DNA from 2 places in the Streptomyces polyrhachis genome. Region 2 is predicted to be linked to the other one. Evidence: riboswitches for the same ligand, from Rfam matches in the RefSeq annotation. Region 2 holds a riboswitch; the other holds the start of a gene.

Region 1 (4,396 bases), on a different contig from region 2:
GGTACGCCTGGACGATGAGCCTCCCGGCGGAGACCGTCATCACGGTCCCCTCGACGCGGGAGCCGACCCGGCCGGGCACGGCGTCGACGCGGGCGGGGAATCCCTGGAGGAAGACCACTTCCCCGGCGGGGAGTCGGGGTCCGGCGGCGGACTGGGCCTCGGTGAGCGCCTGGCGCGCCTTGGCGAGGTCCTGGCGGGCGTAGCGCAGGGCGCGGTCGGCGTCGGCACCGGCGCCCTGCGCGTCCGCGGCCTCCTGCGCCTCCTCCACGGCGCGGCGGCCCTGCGTCACCGCGTCCTCGGCGGCCCTGATGCCGTCGCCGTTGTCGTCGAGCGCGGGGAGGGGGTCGTAACCGATCGCCGTGTAAAGGGAGTTGAGCGCGCTCTTGGTTCCTGATCCGAAGACACCGGCCGCGTCGGCGCCGGTGCCGTGCCCGAGACCGCGCAGGGCCTGCTGCAACTGCCGTACGTCGTCGCCCTCGGCGCCGGGCTTGAGGTCCCGGTAGACCGGCACCCGCCCCGGCAGGACGAACACCGGGCGGCCGGAGACCTCCATCAGCAGCTGGCCCGCCCTGAGGGTGTCGCCCTGCTTGACGGCCAGCTTGGTGACGACCGGCGCGGCGGCGCTCTCCCCGCCGGATACCTGCGGCGCCACGTCCACGCTCTGCCCGGCGCCGACCTGCCCGCGCACGATGACGGAGGAGGTCAGCACCCGGTGCTCCACGGGCGCGGTCAGCACGGACCGCTCGGGCGGCCCGGCGTCGGCCGCCGCCTGCGAGGGCGACTTCACGAGGGTGGAGGCGACGACCCCGGCGGCGGCGAGAAGCGCGGCACCGACGGCGACGGCGCCGATCCAGCGCCGCCGGCGGGCGAGGGCGGGGGGGCCGGCTTTCGCGGGCCCGGCTTTCGCGGACTCGGCTTTCGCGGACTCGGGGGCCCTCACCTGGGCGGGCAGCGCCCCCCGAGGCAGCACACCGTCCGTCCCCTCCAAGCTCGCCAGGTCGGCGGCAGAGCGCTCCGCCAACGTCTCGGTGTCCTCGTGCACGGGGCAACCGTCCTTTGTCGCGCTGCTCGGAAGGAGTCGTCAACTCTCTTCAACTGACGTCGCTGGCAGGTTACTTGTTACACCGATCTTGCCGCCGAGGTCGCCGGTTCCGCGACCGTGGCCGAAATACGCGGTCCCCGTGTCCGGGTCACCGCGCCGGGCCGCGGACATGCCGAGCGGCCCTGATGTCGGGGGGTGTGCCATCAGGGCCGCCGGCGTTTCGGGGGCGCGCCGCAGGCGCCGGGGTGGGCGGCGGGGGCGCGCGGGGTGCTATGGGGCGGGGGTCAGACCGTGGCGCCGTGGTTGCGCAGCCAGGCCATCGGGTCGACGCCGGCGCCGCCGCTGGTGTGGACCTCCAGGTGCAGGTGCGCGCCGCTGACGTTGCCCGTGGCGCCCACGCGGCCGATCACCTCGCCCGTCGTGACCTTGCCGGAGGACTTCAGGATCGACGAGAGGTGGTTGTACCAGACCTCGGTGCCGTCATCGAGGGTGACGATGATCTGGTAGCCGTAGGCGCTGCCGGCCCAGCCCGCGCTGGTGATCGTGCCCGTGTGCACGTTCTTGATCGGCGTGCCCGTCGAGGCCGCGAAGTCCAGGCCCGTGTGGTAGCCGCTGGACCACATGTCGCCGGCCTGGCCGTAGACGGCGGTGATCGAGTAGGAGGAGAGCGGGGCGATGTAGCTCGCCGCCAGCTTGGCCAGGCGCTCCGCCTCGGCCTTGGCCTTCGCGGCCTCCTCGGCCTTGCGGCGGGCCTCCTCTTCCAGGCGCTGCTTCTCGGCCTCGGCCTCCGCCTTGGCCTTCTCGGCCTCCGCGGCCGCCTTCTCCGCCGCGGCCTGCTTCAGCGCGGCCAGCTCGGCGGCGTCCGCGGCGGCCTGCTGCTCCTCGGCCTGCTCCAGGATGCGGGCGCGCAGCGCCTCGCCGGAGTCGACCGCGGTCGTGCCGTCCTCGCCGGCCAGGCCGACCTGGGTGAGCGGGGTGCTGGCGGTCGTCGTGGTGGTGGTGGCGCCGTCCTCGTCCGAGAGGAGCGAGCCCACGCCGGGCAGGGAGTCGGCGTCCGGGAGGCTGCCCGCTATGCCGTGCGCCACGTCCGCGACGGGCTCGGGCATGGAGATCGCCACCGGCGGCTTGGACTGGGCCTGCGCCATGCTGCTCGCACCGACGGCGGCGAAGACGCCGACGCCGAGGACGGCACCGCTGCGGGCCATGCTGCCCCGGGTCTGCTTGGGAGCGCGGCGGCGACCGCGCGAACGCGGGTCGTCCTGACCGGGTGTCCACTCCTCGCGGGGCCAGGGGCCGTCGTCGTACCCTTCCTCATTGAGGACATAACCGTCGTACGACGTGCTGGGGCCGGGCCTGTGTGACGCCACGTGGGCGTGCTCCTTTCCTTCCTTCACGTCTACCGGGTTAGCTGACGGGTTCGGAGCAGGAAGGTCTCCTACGGGCCTGGCCCCGTGAGGGGTTGGGCCCGATTCACCCCAAGGTGGTGGTTCCCCGGTTCCCTTGGGCACAGCGGTGGCTCTGGTGTCCCAGCGGCCGCGGAGGCGGCTGCTGCTACGGGTGCTGCGCTCTCGGAATTCGACATCGGCGCACGGTGCCGTCTCTTGCGACGACAGTGACGACCGCGCTGCGTTATCGAACGCTAGTAGAGACACCCCCGGGATTCCAAGTCGTTCCAGCAGGAGAATTGGCCGCCGGCCAGGGATTTTTCAGACCCAACCCACCTCAAACCGGCAAGTAGGGTTGAGATTTGATTACGGCCACCGCGGACATGCGTGCGCCCCGTGCTCCGAAGGGAGAGCGCCCGGTCACGGAGAGTGCGACGGCGCCTTGACGTCCGCCGCCGCCCCCGCGACCACCGCGCTCCCCCCGCCGACCGCCCCCAGCCGCCGCGCGCACGTGCGGGACTGGAGTGCCGACAGGGCCGCCAGGACCGCGCCCAGCGCCAGCCAGCCCGCCGGGCCCGCCGCCAGGACCGCGCCGGTGAGCAGCGGGGGGCCGGCCGACTTCTGGACGGACTGGGCCATGCCCGCCACGCCCAGGTACGGCGCCCGCTCCCGCTCCGGTGCCAGCGCGACCGCCAGCTCCCAGGAGCTGACCGAGCGCATCAGCTCCGCCAGCGTGACCAGGACCGCCGCGGCCAGCAGCAGCGCCGAGTCCCAGCCCGCGCCCAGCGGCGTCCAGGGCCCCGAGAGCGCGAGCAGTACGCAGCCGGCGGCGATCAGCGCCCCGTAGCGGCCCAGCGCCCGCACCGCGCCGGGCGTGCCGTAGAAGCGGCGGGAGACGGGGAGTTGGAGCAGGACGACCATGACCGTGTTGACCACCAGGAAGGCCGGGATCAGCGCGTGCGGCGCGTCCGTCGCGGTCACCAGCCACAGCGGCAGCCCGACCATCAGCACGCTGTCGTCGAGGTGCATGGGCACGTCGAGCAGGACGAAGCGCAGGTAGCCCCGGTCGCGCCACGGGCTGCGCACCCCCGCGCCGCGCGCGTCACCGGAGCCGGAGCCCGAGCCCGAGCCGGAACCGGAGCCCGAGCCGGCGCCCGAGTCGGCAGCGCGGGGCCGGGCCGCCTTCCGCAGCCGGGTGCACCGCACCAGCGCCGCCGACACCGCGAAGGACAGCGCGTTGGCCAGGATCATCCAGCGGTACGCCTCCAGCGCCAGCCCCAGCGCCGCCGCCCCCGCGCCCACCGCGTAGCCGGCGTTGGCCGCCGTACGGAACAGGGCCTGATAGGTGCCGCGCTCCTCCCCCGCCACCTCGGTCGCGAAGACCATCTCCAGCGTCTTCGCCGCCCGGTCCGCCGCGCAGGTCAGCGCCACGACCGGCAGCAGCGCGGCGAAGGAGTCGAGGGCGAGCAGCAGCCCCACCGTGGCGATCCGCAGCAGGTGGCAGCCGACGAGCAGGGTGCGCACCGGGACGGCCGCCGCCAGCCGTCCGGCCAGCGGGGAGCCGGCGATGCCCGCGACGCCGCCGAGGCCCAGCAGCAGGCCGATCTCGCCGGCGTCCAGGCCCGTGACGAAGGTGAAGTACAGGACGCGGGAGGCGGACCAGACGCCGTTGCCGGCGCGGTCGAGGAACTGGGCGACGAGCATGGTCCGCGCATCGCGTCCGCCCGGTGGATAGCGCAGTTGTGCGATCACGCCCCGCCGGTCGCGTCCCCGTCCCGTGCCGCGCATCCCGTCCGCCCCTCCGCCGCCGGCCACCCCAAGATATCTTGACGTCAAGATATCTTGGGGCAGTCTCGCCGGACCGGGCGGCCGCCGTCAACGGGAATTCGCCGCCTCACCCCTTCCGGGGCGGCAGCCGGCTCGGCTCCGGGTCGAGGTAGACGTGCTTGATCTGCGGCCACCGCGTCCG
Region 2 (4,396 bases):
ATGGAGGTGCTCAACGCCAAGGAGCGGGGCGTGCCCGCGTATAGGCGACCGACTCTCCCGCAGCTGTTCGTGACCGGCCGATTCAGGGGCGGTATCGCACCCTGATAGGGCGCTTCGCCGCCACGGGACTGGAGTTGGGCGGGCGGCAGGGTGTGCGGCGGCCTCATCATGCGCGGACTGCGCACCCTGCCGGTGGAGTTCACACCGCTCGGCCGCCTGTAAAGGGGGCGGCCGCGTCAACCCCTTGTGGCGGGACGGGGGACATTCCGTGATGTACGCGTTATCCGGGGGCCATCGACTTGTGATCCGGCACGCAACACGGCTATGTTCACCGCCAACTCTCGAAACGTACGGTTGAACGAAAGGCATACGCATGCTCACCGGGAACGGTCGTCACCGTCGCCCCCGACAGGCGCCCGCCTTCGTCGTGACCGCCGGCGTCACCAGCGCCGTCGCCCTGCCGCTGCTGGCCGCCGCCGGCAGCGCCGCCTTCGCGGCCGACGGCAAGACCTGGGACAAGGTCGCCCAGTGCGAGAGCGACGCCCTCTGGAGCGCCAACACCGGCAACGGCTACTACGGCGGCCTGCAGCTGACCCGCGAGCAGTGGGACGAGCACGGCGGCCGCGACTACGCCGACCGCCCCGACTACGCCAGCCGCGGCCAGCAGATCGCCGTCGGCGAGCAGATCCTCAACGCGGAGGGCCCCGACGCCTTCCCGCGCTGCGCCGACCTCGGCGGACTGCGCCAGGACGCCGGGAACCCGGAGATCGACCCGGGCCGGGACTACCCCGACTACGCCCGCCAGGACACCAGGGCCCGCGAGCACACGGCGGAGCCCGGGAGCGGCGACGAGGCGTTCACCGACGGCGGCGGCAGGCACCGCGGTCCGGAGTCCGCCGAGGGCCGCGGCGAGCAGGGCAACGGCAGCGGCAAGGGCAGGCACCGCGGTACGCCGGACAACGCGCCCGTCGAGTTCGACGGGACGATCGGCGCCCCCACGCTGCCCACCCCCGCGGACGTCCTCGACCCGCTGATCGACCCCCTGATCGACCCCCTGGCCGGCGAGCTGCCGACCGCCGCGCCCGCCGACCCCGGCGCCCCGGCCGCACAGGCCCCGGGCCGATCGGGTGAAAAGCGCGTCAAGAACCGCGCGGACAGCGTCCTGCCCACCCCCGCCGACACCCTCGGCCAGCTGATCGACGAGGCGCAGAGCGCCACGGCGGAGTCCATCCCCGCTGGTCAGTCCGGTCTGCTGGGCCAGTGGTGAGCACCGGCCGCGAGCGCTAGCCCGCACCGGGCACTGTGGGGCGTACGAACGAAAAGCGGGCCGCCGGGTTTACCGGCGGCCCGCTTCCCGTCGTACGGCCGCACCTTCGCCCGGCCCGGTGTCCACCTGCGCTTTGCGTGCCCACGGCGGCCGGACCGCGTCCCCGGGGCCCCGATCGGCGACCCGGCGACGCGAGCTGACGTATCGTCCGAAATCTTTGAACACGGGATGTTTGTGTGCTTACCGTCGCCTCGCTCGCCAACGGCGGGCACCGGTGATCGCCTCGCCGAATCCTGTCGGCGTTCACCGGACACCTGCGCAAGCGCACCGCGGACAGGAACGGGGGACCCAGGTAAGTGCCGGGAGCGGTCCGCCGTCGGCGGACCCGACCGGCTTGGGGTGAAGCCGTGTGGGAGCACACGCGGCCGGGCACTCACCAGTCCCGAACCCGACAGCTCACCTCGTAGGCGTCGGTGAGAAGTGAATGTCATGCAGCATTCGGATCTTCCTGCCGCGGACAGCACGACCAGCGCGACCCAGCGGATCGCGCTGCTCCTCGGGGCGGCAGTGGCCCTCCCCCTCGTGGGCGCCGCCCCGGCCGCGGCCGCCCCGATCGACACCTGGGAGAAGGTCGCCCGGTGCGAGTCGGGCGGCAACTGGGCGATCAACACCGGCAACGGCTACTTCGGCGGGGTGCAGTTCTCCCGGTCCAGCTGGGCCGCCGCCGGCGGCCACCGCTACGCCTCGCGTGCCGACCTGGCCTCCAAGCACGAGCAGATCGCCGTCGCCGAGCGGCTGCTGCGGATGCAGGGCCCCGGCGCCTGGCCCAACTGCGGCCCGCGCGCCGGACTCAGCCGCGGCTCCGCGGCGCCCGAGACGGCCGCCGAGCGGGCCCGTGTCCGCCAGGCACCCCCGGCGACCGCGGCACCCTCGAAGGGGTCTTCGAACGGATCGGCCCAGGCGGACGCCAAGCGCGGCTCGCGCACGGTCTACCGGGCGATGTACGTCGTGCGCCCCGGCGACACCCTGCACACCGTCGCCCGCAAGCACGGCGTGGACGGCGGCTGGGCGGAGGTCTACGCCGCCAACTCCGAGACGGTGGGCGGCAATCCGAACCTCATCCGCCCCGGCCAGCGGCTGAAGATCACCTGACGGATCCGCAGCAGCCCGTACGGGGCGGCCGGGAGGGGACTCCCGGCCGCCCCGCGGTCCGCGGGCGCACATCCTTCGCGACCCACGAGCGCGCACCCGCGCCGTGCGGCCCGCACACCGCTCCCTCCACGGTTGATCGACCGGCAACCCGTTAGGCTCGGTCCCGCACCAGTCCTGTGCCGGCACCGCACCCGCGCCGCCGGCCATCCTTTCGAAGGAGAAACCGTGCCGTCGATCGACGTCGTCGTAGCCCGCGAGATCCTGGACTCCCGAGGCAACCCCACGGTCGAGGTCGAGGTCGGCCTCGACGACGGCAGCACCGGCCGTGCCGCCGTCCCCTCCGGCGCCTCCACCGGCGCCTTCGAGGCCATCGAACTGCGCGACGGCGACATGTCGCGCTACGGCGGCAAGGGCGTGGAGAAGGCCGTCCTCGCCGTCATCGAGCAGATCGGCCCGGAGCTGGTGGGCTACGACGCCACCGAGCAGCGGCTGATCGACCAGGCGATGTTCGACCTGGACGCCACCGAGGACAAGTCCTCGCTCGGCGCCAACGCCATCCTCGGCGTCTCCCTCGCCGTGGCGCACGCCGCCTCCGAGGCCTCCGACCTGCCGCTCTTCCGCTACCTGGGCGGCCCCAACGCGCACGTGCTGCCCGTGCCGATGATGAACATCCTCAACGGCGGCAGCCACGCGGACTCCAACGTCGACATCCAGGAGTTCATGATCGCCCCGATCGGCGCGGAGACCTTCTCCGAGGCCGTGCGCTGGGGCGCGGAGGTCTACCACACCCTCAAGGGGGTCCTGAAGGAGCGCGGCCTGTCCACCGGCCTGGGCGACGAGGGCGGCTTCGCGCCCGACCTCGCCTCCAACCGCGAGGCGCTCGACCTCATCGTCGAGGCCATCGAGAAGGCCGGCTACGTCCCCGGCCAGGACATCGCGCTGGCCCTGGACGTCGCCGCCTCCGAGTTCCACAAGGACGGCACGTACGTCTTCGAGGGCAAGGAGCGCACCGCCGCGGAGATGATCGACTACTACGCCGACCTGGTCGACTCGTACCCGATGGTCTCCATCGAGGACCCGCTGAACGAGGAGGACTGGGAGGGCTGGAAGGCCATCACCGAGCGCCTCGGCGACAAGGTCCAGCTCGTCGGCGACGACCTGTTCGTCACCAACCCCGAGCGCCTGGGCCGCGGCATCGCGGAGGGCGCGGGCAACGCGCTGCTGGTGAAGGTCAACCAGATCGGCTCGCTGTCGGAGACCCTCGACGCGGTCGAGCTGGCCCAGCGCAACGGCTTCAAGTGCATGATGTCCCACCGCTCCGGCGAGACCGAGGACGTCACCATCGCCGACCTGGCCGTCGCCACCAACTGCGGCCAGATCAAGACCGGCGCCCCGGCCCGCTCCGAGCGCGTCGCGAAGTACAACCAGCTGCTGCGCATCGAGGAGATCCTCGACGACGCCGCCGTCTACGCGGGCCGCGGCGCCTTCCCGCGCTTCGGCCGGTAGCCACTGCGGTACGTCCGACGGCCGCCCCTTCGCCGGGGGCGGCCGTCGGCGTACGGGGGCCCGTACGCGCCCCATCTCCCGGGCGCCCGGCGCGCTTTGCCGTCTTGCCGGCGCACGAATCTGCGCCGTGCGCCTCGGGCAGGTGTGCGGCGCATTACGGTAGGGGCGATGCCACCCAAGGATCGGTTCTCCACCACCACCCGGCTGCGGCTGCTCGGCGAGCAGGCCGTCGTGCGGGCGTCCGAGCGCGTCTACCGCGCCCGCCCCGTGCGGCGCAGCAGGCTCACCGGCCGGGCGGCCCTCCTCGCACTGGTCCTGTGCGCGCTGATCGTCGCGCTGGCGTACCCGATGCGGCAGTACGTGTCCCAGCGCGCGGAGATCGCCGACCAGCGCACGGAGAAGGAGCGCTCGGCGGCCCGGGTGGAGCGCCTGCGCGACGAGAAGGCCCGCTGGCAGGACGAGGAGTACCTC

Evidence for each region. A riboswitch is a leader RNA that binds a small molecule or an ion and turns the genes downstream of it on or off. The one in region 2 is predicted to bind cyclic di-AMP.
Region 1: linked by a shared signal. The riboswitch ahead of ACFQLX_RS24325 (M23 family metallopeptidase) and the one ahead of ACFQLX_RS21565 (transglycosylase family protein) in region 2 are both predicted to bind cyclic di-AMP.

What each region holds. Positions count from the first base shown of each region.
Region 1 covers NZ_JBHSZO010000057.1:11,998-16,393, forward strand. The annotation lists gene ACFQLX_RS24320 (peptidoglycan-binding protein) at 1-1,042, opposite strand, end outside; gene ACFQLX_RS24325 (M23 family metallopeptidase) at 1,327-2,409, opposite strand; cyclic di-AMP (ydaO/yuaA leader) riboswitch at 2,421-2,564, opposite strand; gene ACFQLX_RS24330 (MFS transporter) at 2,848-4,179, opposite strand; gene ACFQLX_RS24335 (cation diffusion facilitator family transporter) at 4,322-4,396, opposite strand, start outside.
Region 2 covers NZ_JBHSZO010000040.1:22,495-26,890, reverse strand. The annotation lists gene ACFQLX_RS21575 (recombinase family protein) at 1-105, shown strand, start outside; gene ACFQLX_RS21570 (transglycosylase family protein) at 428-1,267, shown strand; cyclic di-AMP (ydaO/yuaA leader) riboswitch at 1,615-1,752, shown strand; gene ACFQLX_RS21565 (transglycosylase family protein) at 1,757-2,419, shown strand; gene eno (phosphopyruvate hydratase) at 2,645-3,925, shown strand; gene ACFQLX_RS21555 (FtsB family cell division protein) at 4,094-4,396, shown strand, end outside.